DNA from 2 places in the Sporosarcina sp. FSL K6-3508 genome. Region 2 is predicted to be linked to the other one. Evidence: a T-box and tRNA genes for the amino acid it is inferred to sense, from the RefSeq annotation. Region 2 holds a T-box; the other holds one or more tRNA genes.

Region 1 (8,137 bases), 530 kb from region 2:
CGGTGGGTGATAAGATCCATCGTCGAGAGGGAAACAGCCCAGACCACCAGTTAAGGTCCCCAAGTATCCGTTAAGTGGAAAAGGATGTGGCGCTGCCCAGACAACCAGGATGTTGGCTTAGAAGCAGCCATCATTTAAAGAGTGCGTAATAGCTCACTGGTCGAGTGGCGCTGCGCCGAAAATGTACCGGGGCTAAACGGATCACCGAAACTGTGGATTGACGCAAGTCAATGGTAGGAGAGCGTTCCAAGGGCGTTGAAGCTAGACCGGAAGGACTGGTGGAGCGCTTGGAAGTGAGAATGCCGGTATGAGTAGCGAAAGAAGGGTGAGAATCCCTTCCACCGAATGCCTAAGGTTTCCTGAGGAAGGCTCGTCCGCTCAGGGTTAGTCAGGACCTAAGTCGAGGCCGATAGGCGTAGACGATGGACAACAGGTTGATATTCCTGTACCACCTCCCCGCCGTTTGAGTAATGGGGGGACGCAGTAGGATAGGGTGAGCACGCAGTTGGTTGCGTGTCTAAGCAGTGAGGTGGAGAACGAGGCAAATCCCGTTCTCATATAACACTAGGCTGTGATGGCAAGGAGAATTGTCTCCGGAGTCCCTGATTTCACACTGCCAAGAAAAGCCTCTAGCGAGGCGGGAGGTGCCTGTACCGCAAACCGACACAGGTAGGCGAGGAGAGAATCCTAAGGTGATCGAGAGAACTCTCGTTAAGGAACTCGGCAAAATGACCCCGTAACTTCGGGAGAAGGGGTGCTCTGGTAGGGTGAATAGCCCGAGAGAGCCGCAGTGAATAGGCCCAGGCGACTGTTTAGCAAAAACACAGGTCTCTGCAAAACCGTAAGGTGACGTATAGGGGCTGACGCCTGCCCGGTGCTGGAAGGTTAAGAGGAGGGGTTAGCGCAAGCGAAGCTCTGAATTGAAGCCCCAGTAAACGGCGGCCGTAACTATAACGGTCCTAAGGTAGCGAAATTCCTTGTCGGGTAAGTTCCGACCCGCACGAAAGGCGTAACGATCTGGGCACTGTCTCAACGAGAGACTCGGTGAAATTATAATATGCGTGAAGATGCGCATTACCCGCGACAGGACGGAAAGACCCCGTGGAGCTTTACTGTAGCCTGATATTGAATTCCGGTGCAGCCTGTACAGGATAGGTAGGAGCCTTGGATTCCGGAGCGCCAGCTTCGGAGGAGGCGTTGGTGGGATACTACCCTGGCTGTATTGGACTTCTAACCCATGCCCGTGATCCGGGCAGGAGACAGTGTCAGGTGGGCAGTTTGACTGGGGCGGTCGCCTCCTAAAGAGTAACGGAGGCGCCCAAAGGTTCCCTCAGAATGGTTGGACATCATTCGTAGAGTGCAAAGGCATAAGGGAGCTTGACTGCGAGACCTACAAGTCGAGCAGGGTCGAAAGACGGGCTTAGTGATCCGGTGGTTCCGCATGGAAGGGCCATCGCTCAACGGATAAAAGCTACCCCGGGGATAACAGGCTTATCTCCCCCAAGAGTCCACATCGACGGGGAGGTTTGGCACCTCGATGTCGGCTCGTCGCATCCTGGGGCTGTAGTCGGTCCCAAGGGTTGGGCTGTTCGCCCATTAAAGCGGCACGCGAGCTGGGTTCAGAACGTCGTGAGACAGTTCGGTCCCTATCCGTCGCGGGCGCAGGAAATTTGAGAAGAGCTGTCCTTAGTACGAGAGGACCGGGATGGACATACCGCTGGTGTACCAGTTGTCTTGCCAAAGGCATCGCTGGGTAGCTATGTATGGACGGGATAAATGCTGAAAGCATCTAAGCATGAAGCCCCCTTCAAGATGAGATTTCCCATTACGCAAGTAAGTAAGATCCCTCAAAGATGATGAGGTGGATAGGTCTGGGGTGGAAGCACGGCGACGTGTGCAGCTGACAGATACTAATCGATCGAGGACTTAACCTATTTTAAGAAGTACTACTTGAGGTACACAATGTCTTTTATTCAGTTTTGAGTGAACAGAAATTCACTAAAAAAATAAAATAACACTTGCTTTATTTGAAATAAGTGTTATAATAGTAAATGTCCGACAGAAGGACAAGTCTGGTGACGATAGCGAAGAGGTCACACCCGTTCCCATACCGAACACGGAAGTTAAGCTCTTCAGCGCTGATGGTAGTCGGGGGCTTCCCCCTGTGAGAGTAAGACGTCGCCAGGCAATCACTTTCTTTTGATTTACAATCTACAATTTAGTTCTTCATACATAATAAAGTGGTCATAGAAAATGAAGGAATTTAGCAGACATAGCAATGCGAAGATTATCGCAATTTTACCCAGGAGGATTAGCTCAGCTGGGAGAGCACCTGCCTTACAAGCAGGGGGTCGGCGGTTCGAGCCCGTCATCCTCCACCATATTTTCTACACTTTTGCCGGTGTAGCTCAACTGGTAGAGCAACTGACTTGTAATCAGTAGGTTGAGGGTTCAAGTCCTTTCGCCGGCACCATTTTATGTACGAGCCATTAGCTCAGTTGGTAGAGCATCTGACTTTTAATCAGAGGGTCACAGGTTCGAATCCTGTATGGCTCACCACTTTATTGGCAAATGCCGACATACTGCGGGTGTGGTGGAACTGGCAGACACGCTAGACTTAGGATCTAGTGCCTTCGGGCGTGGGGGTTCGACTCCCTTCACCCGCACTTTTTTTGCGGAAGTAGTTCAGTGGTAGAATACGACCTTGCCAAGGTCGGGGTCGCGGGTTCGAATCCCGTCTTCCGCTTATCCACTCTTGCCGGGGTGGCGGAACTGGCAGACGCACAGGACTTAAAATCCTGCGGTAGGTGACTACCGTACCGGTTCGATTCCGGTTCTCGGCACCATTTATAAATATGCGCCCGTAGCTCAATTGGATAGAGCGTCTGACTACGGATCAGAAGGTTGTGGGTTCGACTCCTGCCGGGCGCGCCATATTTAATCAAATTATACATAACATAGTCGGGAAGTAGCTCAGCTTGGTAGAGCACTTGGTTTGGGACCAAGGGGTCGCAGGTTCGAATCCTGTCTTCCCGACCACTTATTGGGGCCTTAGCTCAGCTGGGAGAGCGCCTGCCTTGCACGCAGGAGGTCAGCGGTTCGATCCCGCTAGGCTCCACCAATAATATAAGTTTATAACTGACTAATTGTGGCGGCGTAGCTCAGCTGGCTAGAGCGTACGGTTCATACCCGTAAGGTCGTGGGTTCGATCCCCTCCGCCGCTATCTAAGGACCTTTAGCTCAGTTGGTTAGAGCAGACGGCTCATAACCGTCCGGTCGCAGGTTCGAGTCCTGCAAGGTCCACCAGTTTAATTAATGTACGGAGGAATACCCAAGCCCGGCTGAAGGGATCGGTCTTGAAAACCGACAGGGGTGTTAAAGCCCGCGGGGGTTCGAATCCCTCTTCCTCCGCCATATTTATTAAAACAAACCCTTTACTTTGCTAACTTGTTATGTTACAATAATGTAGTCGGGTTGAAAAAGAAGTTTGAAATTATTTTATTGTCGCGGGGTGGAGCAGTGGTAGCTCGTTGGGCTCATAACCCAAAGGTCGCAGGTTCAAATCCTGCCCCCGCAACCAAGGTCCCGTGGTGTAGCGGTTAACATGCCTGCCTGTCACGCAGGAGATCGCGGGTTCGATTCCCGTCGGGACCGCCATTTTTATTTTAAAGAATTACAATGTGGCTCAGTAGCTCAGTCGGTAGAGCAAAGGACTGAAAATCCTTGTGTCGGCGGTTCGATTCCGTCCTGAGCCACCATTAATGCGGGTGTAGTTTAGTGGTAAAACCTCAGCCTTCCAAGCTGATGATGAGGGTTCGATTCCCTTCACCCGCTCCATTAGGGGCCTATAGCTCAGCTGGTTAGAGCGCACGCCTGATAAGCGTGAGGTCGGTGGTTCGAGTCCACTTAGGCCCACCATTCCGCAGTAGCTCAGTGGTAGAGCAATCGGCTGTTAACCGATCGGTCGTAGGTTCGAGTCCTACCTGCGGAGCCAATATGGGGAAGTACTCAAGTGGCTCAAGAGGCGCCCCTGCTAAGGGTGTAGGTCGCGAAAGCGGCGCGAGGGTTCGAATCCCTCCTTCTCCGCCATACGTTTTGGCCCCTTGGTCAAGCGGTTAAGACACCGCCCTTTCACGGCGGTAACACGGGTTCGAATCCCGTAGGGGTCATACCAAAAAGAGACAATGCACATATAATTGTGCATTGTCTCTTTTTATTTAGTAGATTGCTAAATATAAAATTAGCAGCAGCGTGTGGTCTGAAAGCTTTAAGGTTCATTTCGACGATACTCGCGGTTCTCCGAGTCTCTTGCCCGGTTATATTATTACATATGGAAAGGCTGGTGCTGAAAGTTACAATAACTTTCAGTACCAGCCTTTTTTCTTTATTTTTTATCATCTACATAACTGTCGCCTTTATGATAAGGTATATCGCCAAGAGGTGATTCTAACCCTTCTGCATCGAGCTCTTCTTTGTATTCTTCTGATTCCTCACTGTGTACGACGCCAGCAGGTTCACCTGTGATATCTGATACAGCAAAATCTTCATATTCCTCTGTAGCTTCGTCACTATCATCATCATAAAGATCATCATAATCACGATTTTCATTACCGCTAAAATCGGAAGGAGTTTCGGAAGTGCCGGACCTTGCGATTTCTTGAAAACTGTCTTCGTAATCTCTTCTGTCACCGGATCTACGTTCGGCAAATGAATTCGGTTCTGCCATAATTAAAATATCTTCCTCTACTGGACGATCCTCGGGAACGGATTGTTCTGCATCTTCAATACATACAGTTGTATACGGAATGGCTTCTAAACGTTCGTATTGAATGTTCTTTCCGCATACTTCACACGTCCCGTACGTTCCGTCTTTGATAGCCTGGAGTGCATGCTGGACTTTTCCCAGCTCGTCTTCCGCATGTGTGTTCAGCGCTAGATCCTTTTCACGTTCATACAATTCAGTTCCCATATCAGCTGGATGATTATCGTACATTGATAGCTCTCCAACCGAATCTTGGGCTGACTGCACCATCTCTGTTTCCTTTTCGGTCTGGGTTAAACGTTCTTCCATAGCATGTAGTTCTTTTTCTAAAGTTTGTATTTGTTGTGTAGTTAGCAATTCATTCACGACCCTTTCTGTATGGCTTTCCTTAAATAGTAATGGCGTTTGGGGAAAGCTTTATTACTTCAGTCATTCCCTGTTTCTTAGGAAGCGTAAACCTTTCCAACAAAAAAACGCCTACCCTTTTGCAGTGTAGACGTTTGAGATATGGTTTATTCAGATGAAATGAGCGATAAGTATTCCGATGCCGAGAAGAAATCCAAACAATGTATTGGTCACTCCTGTGTCTTTCATAGCCGGCATCACGTGAATCGGTTGCTCGTATTGCCTGAACGTTTTAATTGCATGAAGCGGTTTAGGTATACTTAGAAGAACAAGTAAAGCCCAAGCGGATACATGACCAGTAAGAACAAGTACGATAATCCAAACATAGGACACGATAAAGAATGAGGCGAGTATGGTGACAGCATTTGAGCGTCCTGTCAGAATTGCTAATGTCTTGCGGCCGCCTTTGGTGTCTCCTACGATATCACGTATATTGTTTGCCATCATGATCGCTGCGACGAGCAGCATACTTGGCACGGACAGTAAGATTGCATTTCCTGTAATAGTTCCTGTCTGTATGAAGAAAGCAATTAAAATCAACAGCATTCCCATAACAAAACCGGATACTAACTCACCAAATGGTGTATATGCGATGGGGTAGGGACCGCCGGTATAAAGATAGCCGATCAACATGGCGATGGATCCAACTACTGCAAGAACCCAGGAAGTTTGCATGCAAATGTAGATGCCTAGAAGAACCGACAGGCCATATAATAGCAATGCTAAATTAAGGACAGTTTTCGGTTTCACGCCATTTCGTACAATTGTGCCGCCAATGCCGATAGAGTGCTCATCATCGAGCCCCCTCTTGAAGTCGTAGTATTCATTGAACATATTCGTTGCCATTTGCAAGAATAAGCTTGCCGTCAGCATAGCCAGGAATAGCGGAAAATGAATGGCTCCATATTGCAGTGCGATCATGGTGCCTAAAAAGACAGGTGCAAAGGCTGCGGTTAATGTGTGCGGTCTTGTGAGCTGCCACCAAACGCGCCAGCCGGTAGTAGATTCTATTGTGTATTGCACGTGTAATCTCTCCTTAATTATAATCAATACTTACTATTATACAACAAAAGCAATCTGTTAGGTATGGTGATTGGTCAACCGAACGCATTTGTCGAAGGACCTCGAGAACAGGAAGACTTATCATACTAAGTAAAGCATTCGATGTGATAGAATAGAGGTACTTATAGTCCGGCTACTATATGGCTGGAAGAAATTTATCGACAACATATTGAATGATAGTAAGGAGAGAGTAGGATGAACCGGAAATTGACCGATCGAGCGAATTTAGGTCAGACTGTAGGAACGGAAGCTCGTTTTTTTACGGAAACAATAGAAGTGGAAACGCTTGATCCGCTTGCCTTTTTTGAAGCAGGGCGTTCACATTATGGCGATCATCGTTTTTTTTGGCAAAATGCAGATAAAACAGTCAAGCTGGTTGGCGTTGGTCAGGCAGCCGTGCTGACTGCTGACACACACCGCTTTCAATCGATATCCAGACAATGGAAAGCCCTTTGTGGAAGACTGATCAAAGAGGAAAAAGATATGGATCCCGTGCTGTTCGGAGGGTTTTCATTCGATCCACAAACGAGACAGGATGATGAATGGACTGCATTCCCGGCAGCGTATTTCACGGTGCCTTTGATTCAATTGAAAATTGATAACGGTAAGACATACGTATCGATCAATTATGTTACAGACGAGCTAGAGGCAGCTGCTCAGTTTGAAGGGCTGCGTCAAGAACGTGACCGCTTGCTTCATATCGCGCAAGTAGACGAGTTCACATTACAAGGTAAACCAGCGATCGTTTCACAGACGGAATTGGCTACTGATCGCTATATGGAGGCAGTCGAGAATGTGACTTCCCAAATTAAAGCGCAGGTGGCGGAGAAAGTTGTCATTGCGCGTAAGATCAAATTGTCTTTTGAAGAGGAATTTCAAAAAGCAACTGCCCTGCACGCAATTACGAATGAACAGCAAGCGAGCTATCATTTCGGTTTGCAAATAGGAGAAGAGATGTTTTTTGGTGCGACTCCTGAGCGACTTGTGGAAATTTCAAAAGGACAAGCATATTCAGCCTGTGTAGCCGGCTCCATACATCGTGGAAAAACAGCCCTTGAAGATCAGCAGCTTGGCGAACAATTGCTGCGTGACAAGAAAAATCGGGAAGAACATCAATATGTAGTAGATATGATTACGGAAGTATTTTCTGAGTTCTGTTCCTCCTTGCATGTGAATAAAACACCAAAACTATTGAAGGTCCGAGATATTCAACATTTATTCACACCAGTGGTAGGAAAATTAGCTGAAGATCAGGACATTTTCCGTCTTGTGGAAGCCCTTCATCCGACGCCTGCCCTCGGCGGGGTTCCGCGCAAGAAGGCGCTTGCGATCATCCGGGATGAAGAGCAAATGGACAGAGGGTTTTATGCAGGACCGATTGGTTGGACGGATGCAGCAGGAAATGGAGAGTTTGCTGTCGCAATTCGTTCAGGACTGCTGTCTGGCAAAGATGCCTATCTATATGCAGGCGGAGGTATCGTGGCGGATTCCATGCCGACTGAAGAGTATAAGGAAACATGGGTAAAATTCAGACCTGTTTTGCGTGCGCTCGGAGGAAGTTTACATGAATGATCATCGTGCAGGATTGACGAACTATGTGCTTCGTCTAACAGAAACTTTGGTGCAACAAGGAGCCAATAAGGCGGTCATCAGTCCAGGTTCCAGATCGACGCCGCTTGCTTATGCATTCTCAAAGTCCGAAGATATGCAGACTTTTATTCAAACAGATGAACGTTCTGCAGCATTTTATGCACTCGGACTGGTGAAAGCGACTGGACGGCCAGTCGTTCTGCTATGTACGTCGGGTACTGCTGCATCGAATTATCATCCGGCAGTAACAGAGTCCTATTATGCTCGTCTGCCTCTTATTGTCATCACCGCAGACCGTCCGCATGAACTGCGTGAAGT
Region 2 (8,137 bases):
CGATCGGGGTTATTCTCACTATTATTGCATTTTTGATTATTAAACTCGCTATCTTCTCTAGGAGAACAAATCACTTCTATGAAATAATCTTTATTACTTCGAGTATATCTCTCAGACACCTGATTTGCATTTGTTGGCATTAATTCATAATCGGTCGGTAAGGATGGTGACGCTTCTCTAAAATCAGCCAAAACCTTTTTTGCCAAATTCATCGTTTCCAACTTAGTTTCAGTTCGATTATTCATATTATTCATCTGAGGGAAAATCGTCATAAAGCCAATAAATACAATACCCAGGATCACCAAAGCAGCCAATATCTCAACCAATGTCATTCCTTTTTCATTGTTTGTTTTCATGACGCCCCTCCTTTTCTTTCCGGATCTATTGATTCCACATTATAACCTAGATCTAAATGCCTTATTACTCTAACTTAAGATTAATATTCAAAGTTTATTAAGTCTATTGTCTCATTAAACCACTCAATAAGTAAAGAGAGCCTACAACAACTTTTATGTACTTTTCGTTATTAATTAAAACCACATCTTCTGAAGAAATCAATTGGCCATGCTTAATCGGACACACCGCCTGCAAATCCTCCGCTCTCGCAGCTTGCGGGTGCGGAAAATCAACAAACGTAAAGTTATTAGCAAGTGGCGCTAAAATCTTTAAAGTCTCTTCATAATCCTTCGTCTTCAGCATCCCCACTACCCAGTCCACCTTCTCACCAGGGAACTCTTCCTCTATCGTTCGAACCAGCATACGAGCAGCTGCCGGGTTATGTGCGCCATCTATGAACACGCCTTCCCTAATTTCTTGGAAACGAAACGGCAACTGTACATTCTGAATGGCTGTGGCTACATTTTCCTGTTCTAAGGAAACTCCTGCTTGCAGTAAAGCTTCCAATGCCACTGCATGATTAATCGCCTGATGCGGCCCTTTCATTCTTCTAATCGGAAGATCAAAATTCTGCATACCTTTAAAAGTTTCAATTTCTTCGTTGGCCATTCTAAAATCTCGTCCATAGACAACTAACGGACTTCCTTTTTGATTGGCTTCAAATTCGACTATTTCTTTCGCGTCTTTCGGCAACTTGCCAATTACTACCGGCACACCCGGCTTAATGATACCCGCCTTATGCGAGGCGATTTCTGCTACTGTATTACCGAGAAACCCTGTATGGTCAAGCGCAATTGAAGTAATAACAGAGACTAATGGAGTTGCAACGTTCGTACTATCTAGCCTTCCACCCATTCCCGTCTCGAGCAATATATAGTCTGGTGCAGCATTTCGAAAAGCCAGAAACGCCGCCACTGTCAATAATTCAAAGTCCGTTAATGTCCCACTTAGACCGGCACTGTTCATTTCCTCAAACACAACGGACAGTTCCTCAGATGAAATCTGCACGCCATTCAACCGAATCTGATCATGCAAATCGACAATAGCAGGTGAAGAAAACACACCGGTCGTGAATCCATGCTCTTTCAACACGGCTTCCATCACCGCGATCGTCGAGCCTTTACCGTTCGTGCCTGCGACATGAATAATCTTCAAATCTTTTTCAGGATGACCAACTTTCGCAAGTGCCTCTTCCACTGCCTCAAGTCCCGGTTTAATCGCGTCATCGCTCTTTAATTCAAATTGTTTTTTATATTCATCAAGTTTTGGAATCAAAGGAATTCCTCCTGTGCTAATATTAATATATAACTTTATTATAGCAAAGGTGGCGTGGGGATTGAAAAGTTGTTGGGTGATCTATAACGGCAGTTTGACGAGCGATAAATTTGCCGATCAAGCGCATTTGATACAAGAAGCGGCAGAACGCGCAGGGGTGCAGGCTACGATACTGAAAAACTATGAACTTCCAATGAATTTGCAAAAACCGATTCAAAATCCTCCTGACTTCGTCGTGTTTCTCGATAAAGATACGCTGCTCGCAAGTTACCTGAAGCAAGCGGGCATCCCAATATTTAACGATCCAGATGTGATCGAGACATGCGACAATAAAGCAAAGCAGTATTTAGAACTCGCAAACACGGGGATTCCAATGCCAAAGACCATCATCGCACCGAAAGTGTATGCGAACTTCACCATCCGTGACAGCGGCTATTATGAGCGAGTGCTTGACGAACTCGGCTTGCCGATGATCATCAAGGAAGGTCATGGTTCATTCGGCATGAAGGTTTATTTGATCGAGTCAGAAGAAAGTTTTTATGAAAAAGTCGATGAATTGCGCGGAGTGGATTACGTATTCCAAGAGTTCATTGAAACGAGCAGAGGACGAGATTTGCGTGTTAATATCGTGGGAGATACGATCGTCGCTGCGATGTATCGGTATTCAGAGACCGATTTCCGTGCGAATATCACGAATGGCGGGATAGCCGAAGTCGTGGATCTGACAGCCGAGCAGGAATCGCTGGCCTTACGCGCAGCAAAAGCTGTCGGCGCAGAATTTGCGGGCGTCGATTTACTGTATGGGGCGAATGATGAACCGCTCGTCTGTGAAGTGAATGCCGCAGCGCACATCCGTAATATCTATACGGTTACAGGCATCAATGTGGCAGATGCAATGATTGAATACATATTGGGGGAAATTCAATGAAAGGCGCAGTCTATTACAGCTTGGCTGAGGCTGAGCGAAATCATGCGTTTATTAAGGACTTACAAAAAGAAGCGGAAAATCTTGGAATCTGTCTTGAATTGCTGACAAAATATCCAGCCGAACCGCTTGATTTCATTTTATTCCGAGACCGCAATCCACTAGTGGCAAGCGAATTGGAACAGGCCGGCTATCGCCTATTCAACAGATCCACTGTACAAGAAATTGCAAATGATAAATTAAGAACATTCGAATTGGCTACCGTTCTCGGTATACCCGTAGTGCCGACTTTTCGGGCAGATCAACAACTTCCAAAAGTGCCGCTAGTACTTAAAACACGAGGGGGGCATGGTGGCAGCGAGGTATTCCTCTGCCATTCCCAAAAAGAAATAGCGGAGTTGTTTAGCCGCTTTGATCAGCAAAAACTAATCGCCCAGCCCTTTATCGATTCCGATGCACAAGACGTCCGTGTGTTTATGCTTGGTGAAGAAGTGCTTGGAGCTGTAAAACGAACAGGTCCAGTAGATTCATTCAAATCCAATTTTACGCTCGGTGGGTCAGTGGTAAAGTATTCGCTCGACACAGCACAGAAGAAACAAGTTCAGACCATTTCACGTGCTATTCGCAGCGATTATATAGGAATCGATTTCCTGCTGCCTGCTGAAGGCGGCTGGTTGCTCAATGAAATTGAAGATCCTGTTGGGGCACGTTCTCTGTATGCGACACATGATTTTTCAGTTGCAGAAAAGCTGTTGCATTACATAAAAGAGCGATTAGAAGTGTAGATGCTTTATGAGCGCCAGCCAGGTGGTTATGAGCGCGGTGACAGAGTTTATGATCGCAAACCGGGTGGCTATGAGCGCGACGACACGTTTTATGATCGCAAACAAGCGGCCTATGAGCGCAAAGACGTGCTCTATGAGCGTCCGCACATTATCCATGAAAAAAAGGCTGTCCTGAAAGTCATATTCAATGACCAACAGGACAGCCTAAGTTTATTCCAAATTAAATCTCTTTCAACTCCGCAATGCGTCGTTCAACCGCCGCGCGTTTCTCCAGGTAGTCCTGTTCTTTCGCACGTTCTTCTTCAACAACTGCTGCAGGAGCTTTCGCTGTAAAGCGTTCATTGGACAATTTCCCTTGAACTCTCTTTACTTCGCCTTCCCATTTGCCGAGTTCTTTCGTCAAACGAGCCAATTCTTCGTCGATGTCAATCAAACCTTCAAGCGGTAAGTAAAGCTCGGCGCCAGTCACAACAGCTGACATCGTTTTGCCTGGTGCATTTACACCTACACCGATTGTCAATGTTTCTGGATTACAGAAGCGCTCGATATACGCACGGTTGTCTTCCAACACTGCGACCGTCGCTTCATCTTTCGCGGAAATATACAAATCGACTTTACGGCTCATCGGTGTATTTACTTCCGAGCGAATATTACGCACTGCATGGATGATGTCCATCAACAACTTCATATGTGTTGCACGAGACGCGTCAGACAATGCCGTGTCTACTTCCGGCCATTTCGCTACCGTGATCGACTCCCCTTCATGCGGAAGGTTCTGCCAGATTTCTTCTGTGATGAATGGCATCAATGGGTGCAATAGACGCATCGTGTTATCGAGAACATATGCGAGAACCGAACGTGTCGTTTTCTTCGCTGCTTCGTCTTCACCATATAATGGAAGCTTCGCCATTTCGATATACCAATCACAGAAATCATCCCAAATAAAGTTGTACAACGCACGACCCATCTCACCGAACTCATAACGATCTGCAAGGCTTGTCACTTGTTCGATTGTTTCATTCAGACGAGTTAAGATCCACGCATCTGCAACAGATTTTTCCCCTGTCAGGTCGATTTCTTCGTATTTCATTCCATCCATATTCATCAATGCGAATCGAGATGCGTTCCAAATCTTATTGGCAAAATTCCAGATTGCTTCGACTTTTTCAGTGGAGTAACGTAAATCCTGTCCTGGTGAAGAACCCGTCGCCAAGAAATAGCGCAATGCATCTGCACCGTATTGATCGATAACGTCCATTGGATCGACGCCGTTACCAAGGGATTTAGACATTTTCCGTCCATCTTCCGCACGTACGAGTCCATGGATCAAAACATCCTTGAATGGACGTTCTCCCGTGAATTCTAGAGCTTGGAAAATCATGCGAGACACCCAAAAGAAGATAATATCATATCCTGTAACAAGGGCAGCGTTCGGGTAATATTTCTTGAACTCTTCGCTGTCGACGTCCGGCCACCCCATTGTCGAGAACGGCCATAGAGCGGAGGAGAACCAAGTATCGAGCACATCGTTGTCCTGTGTCCAATTGTCCGCATCAGCCGGCGCTTCCTGACCAACGTATACTTCACCTGTCGTCTTATGATACCAAGCCGGAATTCGATGTCCCCACCAAAGCTGACGTGAAATACACCAGTCGTGGATGTTTTCCATCCAGTTCAAATAGGTCTTTTCAAAACGTTCCGGAACAAATTGAACTTTTTCTTCTTCATTTTTCTGTAATTTGACCGCTTCTTCTGCTAGCGGCTGCATCTTGACGAACCATTGTGTCGATAAATACGGCTCTACGACCGCTCCACTTCGCTCAGAATGTCCAACCGAATGCATATGATCTTCTATTTTGAATAAAACTTCCATCTCCTGCAAATCCTTGACGATTTGCTTGCGGCACTCAAAGCGATCCATGCCTTCATACTTACCCGCCAGTTTATTCATCGTACCGTCTTCGTTCATCACAAGCACTCTTGGCAAGTTATGACGATTCCCCACTTCGAAGTCGTTCGGATCATGGGCAGGTGTAATTTTCACCGCACCGCTTCCGAAGTCCATTTCGACATAGTCGTCCGCTACGATCGGAATTTCACGGTCAACAATTGGCAACTTGACCATTTTCCCGATCAAATGCTGATAACGCTCATCATCCGGATGGACCGCAACCGCCGTATCTCCAAGCATCGTTTCAGGACGCGTTGTTGCGATTTCGATATGTCCTGTGCCATTCGTCAATGGGTAACGCATATGATAGAATGCGCCCTGAACGTCTTTATGGATAACTTCAATATCAGATAACGCAGTTTTAGTGGCAGGATCCCAGTTGATAATATACTCACCGCGATAAATCAATCCTTTTTTATACAGCTTGACGAACACTTCACGAACAGCTTTAGAAAGCCCTTCATCTAATGTGAATCGCTCACGTGAATAATCCAGTGCCAGTCCTAGCTTTGCCCATTGTGCACGGATGTGGTCGGCGTATTCTTCCTTCCACTTCCATGTTTCCTGTACGAACTTTTCACGCCCTAGATCATAGCGCGATACACCTTCTGAACGAAGCTTTTCTTCCACTTTCGCTTGCGTCGCGATGCCTGCGTGGTCCATTCCAGGCAACCATAACGCATCATAGCCTTGCATACGCTTCATCCGGATGAGCATATCCTGTAACGTCGTATCCCAAGCGTGACCCAAATGAAGTCTGCCTGTTACATTCGGCGGCGGTATGACAATCGTGTACGGTTCTTTCTTGCTTGTCACATCGGCTTCAAAGTAGTTTCCTTTCAGCCACCAGTCGTAGCGTCCGTCTTCCACTGCTTGTGGATCGTATTTTGTCGGCATCGTTAGTTCATCTGTCATTTCAGTTCCTCCTTAAGGTAAAAAAAGGGATACAAAAAGCCCCGTCCATCCCGGTTAAAGGACGAAGGAGCTCGTGGTACCACCTTTATTTATGAACGCTAAAAAGCATGCATCTTAATGAATCAGTAACGGCTTTCACCGGTTCCTGCTACTCGTTTTTCACAGAAACTGCTCATAGGGGACTTTCCATCTGTAGTTTACAGGTACGTTCCACCTATCGTACCCTCTCTAGAGAAAACTTTGCACATGTACTTTCCTATTCTTCGCATCTTTATCCTTATCACCCATTATTATATGGGAAGGATGCCATAACCGTCAAGTTTTACTTTAGACAAACAAGAAAGGAGGGTGTGCATTGCGAAAAGGATATAATCCATATTTGCTGCCACCTTGGCTTCGGAAGACAAGGTTTTATTGCAAAGGATTCATATTTCCGCTCACTGTGTTTCAATTGATCCGTTTGCTGATCGTGCCAACGACCGGAGATTTTTTACTATTCTGTCTCCTCGCTGGCCTGTCGTTCTGCTTCTACAAAAATATTATTTGAATGGAAGATCTTTCTCGTCACATCGTCATCCAACTCGGCGATGTATAAGAGAAAGTCTTCCATTTCTTTTTCGACGTTTTCAACTGCTTTGTCCGCGTTGGCTAAAAACTCTAAATGGGAAGTTGATTCAATTGCTGTTTGTACAGGCTTCTTCGATTCAACCGCTACCTCTTCTACAATCTCCTCTGGTGCCTCAGCTATTTCCTGTAAATTTACAGACCATTCCAAACGCAGACCTCCGTCTTCAAGCTGCGCAGCCCGCACTCCTTCCACATTCAATTCAAGAGGGCCCGCAATATCGCCGGGTAAGTCCACATTTAACGGCACTGCATATTCAAAGTAACCTGCACCGTTCTCCACTTCTACATCATCAATTACCAATCGATCCTCAGCAGACAATTCCACAAGCTTGTCTTGGTCAAATGTAACATTCGCTGCAATATGATAGATCCCTTGCAATCGGATCGCTTCCTCCGTACGGTCTTCCGTATAGCCAGGTGTTACCTTCACTTCAACTGCTTCCGAAAAAGCACCATATTCAGTAGGAAAATAAAACGTTTCATTCAACGTCCATTGATGATTAGTCAATCCGCTTCACTCCTTTTCTTAACTCAGGCTACTATATGAAGCAAACGAAAAGAATAGAAGTACTACCAACGAAAAAAGTAGTATAAATCATTGAGAACGCACCAAACATAGTGAGAACCGAACCAATTCACCACCGTATAGCACCAAAGCCGCAGACAACTGAACCAAAGCCCAATCAATCCGAGCGAAAATCCTAACACACTTCACCAATCCCACTTCGCCTCACAGAAAAAACGCTGAGCGGATGATCTATGCTAAAACAGATCATCTCTCAGCGCTATCTTTTATCGTTTCAACTTAGCAAACACGGTGTGGAATGCCTCCACTGTCTTCGCAATATGCTCTTCTGTATGAGCAGCAGATAAGAACATTCCTTCAAACTGGGACGGCGGCAAGAAAATGCCTTCTTCTGCCATCAGTCGATAATATTCAGCAAACAACTGCAAATCAGAAGTTTTAGCCTGATCATAATTATAGACACGTTCATTAGTAAAGAAGAATCCGATCATCGAACCCGCACGATTCACCGTATGCGGTATTCCATTTTCCGACGCAGCTTTACGGAAACCTTCTTCCAATTGATCCCCTAACTGAATAAAACGGTCATAAGATTGAGGTGTCAATTTCTTTAATGTTTCTGAACCCGCTGTCATCGCAAGTGGATTTCCAGACAATGTACCAGCCTGATAAACCGTTCCTGCCGGCGCAATATGTTCCATGATTTCACGTTTACCACCGTATGCTCCGACCGGTAA

The links. A T-box is a leader RNA that pairs with one kind of tRNA and senses whether it is charged. The one in region 2 lies ahead of MKX97_RS09640 (valine--tRNA ligase), so its partner is inferred to be a tRNA-Val.
Region 1: it has a tRNA-Val gene. The T-box ahead of MKX97_RS09640 (valine--tRNA ligase) is inferred to sense a tRNA for this amino acid. The anticodon was not compared.

The regions. Positions count from the first base shown of each region.
Region 1 is NZ_CP152016.1:2,476,709-2,484,845, reverse strand. Features, by position in the region: rRNA gene MKX97_RS12365 (23S ribosomal RNA) at 1-1,934, shown strand, start outside; rRNA gene rrf (5S ribosomal RNA) at 2,072-2,187, shown strand; tRNA gene MKX97_RS12355 (tRNA-Val) at 2,306-2,381, shown strand; tRNA gene MKX97_RS12350 (tRNA-Thr) at 2,398-2,473, shown strand; tRNA gene MKX97_RS12345 (tRNA-Lys) at 2,484-2,559, shown strand; tRNA gene MKX97_RS12340 (tRNA-Leu) at 2,585-2,666, shown strand; tRNA gene MKX97_RS12335 (tRNA-Gly) at 2,675-2,746, shown strand; tRNA gene MKX97_RS12330 (tRNA-Leu) at 2,758-2,846, shown strand; tRNA gene MKX97_RS12325 (tRNA-Arg) at 2,858-2,934, shown strand; tRNA gene MKX97_RS12320 (tRNA-Pro) at 2,963-3,039, shown strand; tRNA gene MKX97_RS12315 (tRNA-Ala) at 3,046-3,121, shown strand; tRNA gene MKX97_RS12310 (tRNA-Met) at 3,151-3,224, shown strand; tRNA gene MKX97_RS12305 (tRNA-Ile) at 3,230-3,306, shown strand; tRNA gene MKX97_RS12300 (tRNA-Ser) at 3,322-3,414, shown strand; tRNA gene MKX97_RS12295 (tRNA-Met) at 3,506-3,580, shown strand; tRNA gene MKX97_RS12290 (tRNA-Asp) at 3,582-3,657, shown strand; tRNA gene MKX97_RS12285 (tRNA-Phe) at 3,683-3,758, shown strand; tRNA gene MKX97_RS12280 (tRNA-Gly) at 3,764-3,837, shown strand; tRNA gene MKX97_RS12275 (tRNA-Ile) at 3,842-3,918, shown strand; tRNA gene MKX97_RS12270 (tRNA-Asn) at 3,920-3,994, shown strand; tRNA gene MKX97_RS12265 (tRNA-Ser) at 3,999-4,089, shown strand; tRNA gene MKX97_RS12260 (tRNA-Glu) at 4,098-4,169, shown strand; gene MKX97_RS12255 (TraR/DksA C4-type zinc finger protein) at 4,385-5,128, opposite strand; gene MKX97_RS12250 (1,4-dihydroxy-2-naphthoate polyprenyltransferase) at 5,279-6,190, opposite strand; gene MKX97_RS12245 (isochorismate synthase) at 6,425-7,801, shown strand; gene menD (2-succinyl-5-enolpyruvyl-6-hydroxy-3-cyclohexene-1-carboxylic-acid synthase) at 7,794-8,137, shown strand, end outside.
Region 2 is NZ_CP152016.1:1,951,383-1,959,519, forward strand. Features, by position in the region: gene MKX97_RS09620 (type II secretion system protein) at 1-356, opposite strand, end outside; gene MKX97_RS09625 (folylpolyglutamate synthase/dihydrofolate synthase family protein) at 460-1,671, opposite strand; gene MKX97_RS09630 (RimK family alpha-L-glutamate ligase) at 1,733-2,599, shown strand; gene MKX97_RS09635 (ATP-grasp domain-containing protein) at 2,596-3,381, shown strand; gene MKX97_RS09640 (valine--tRNA ligase) at 3,602-6,247, opposite strand; T-box leader at 6,302-6,520, opposite strand; gene MKX97_RS09645 (hypothetical protein) at 6,741-7,382, opposite strand; gene hemL (glutamate-1-semialdehyde 2,1-aminomutase) at 7,667-8,137, opposite strand, start outside.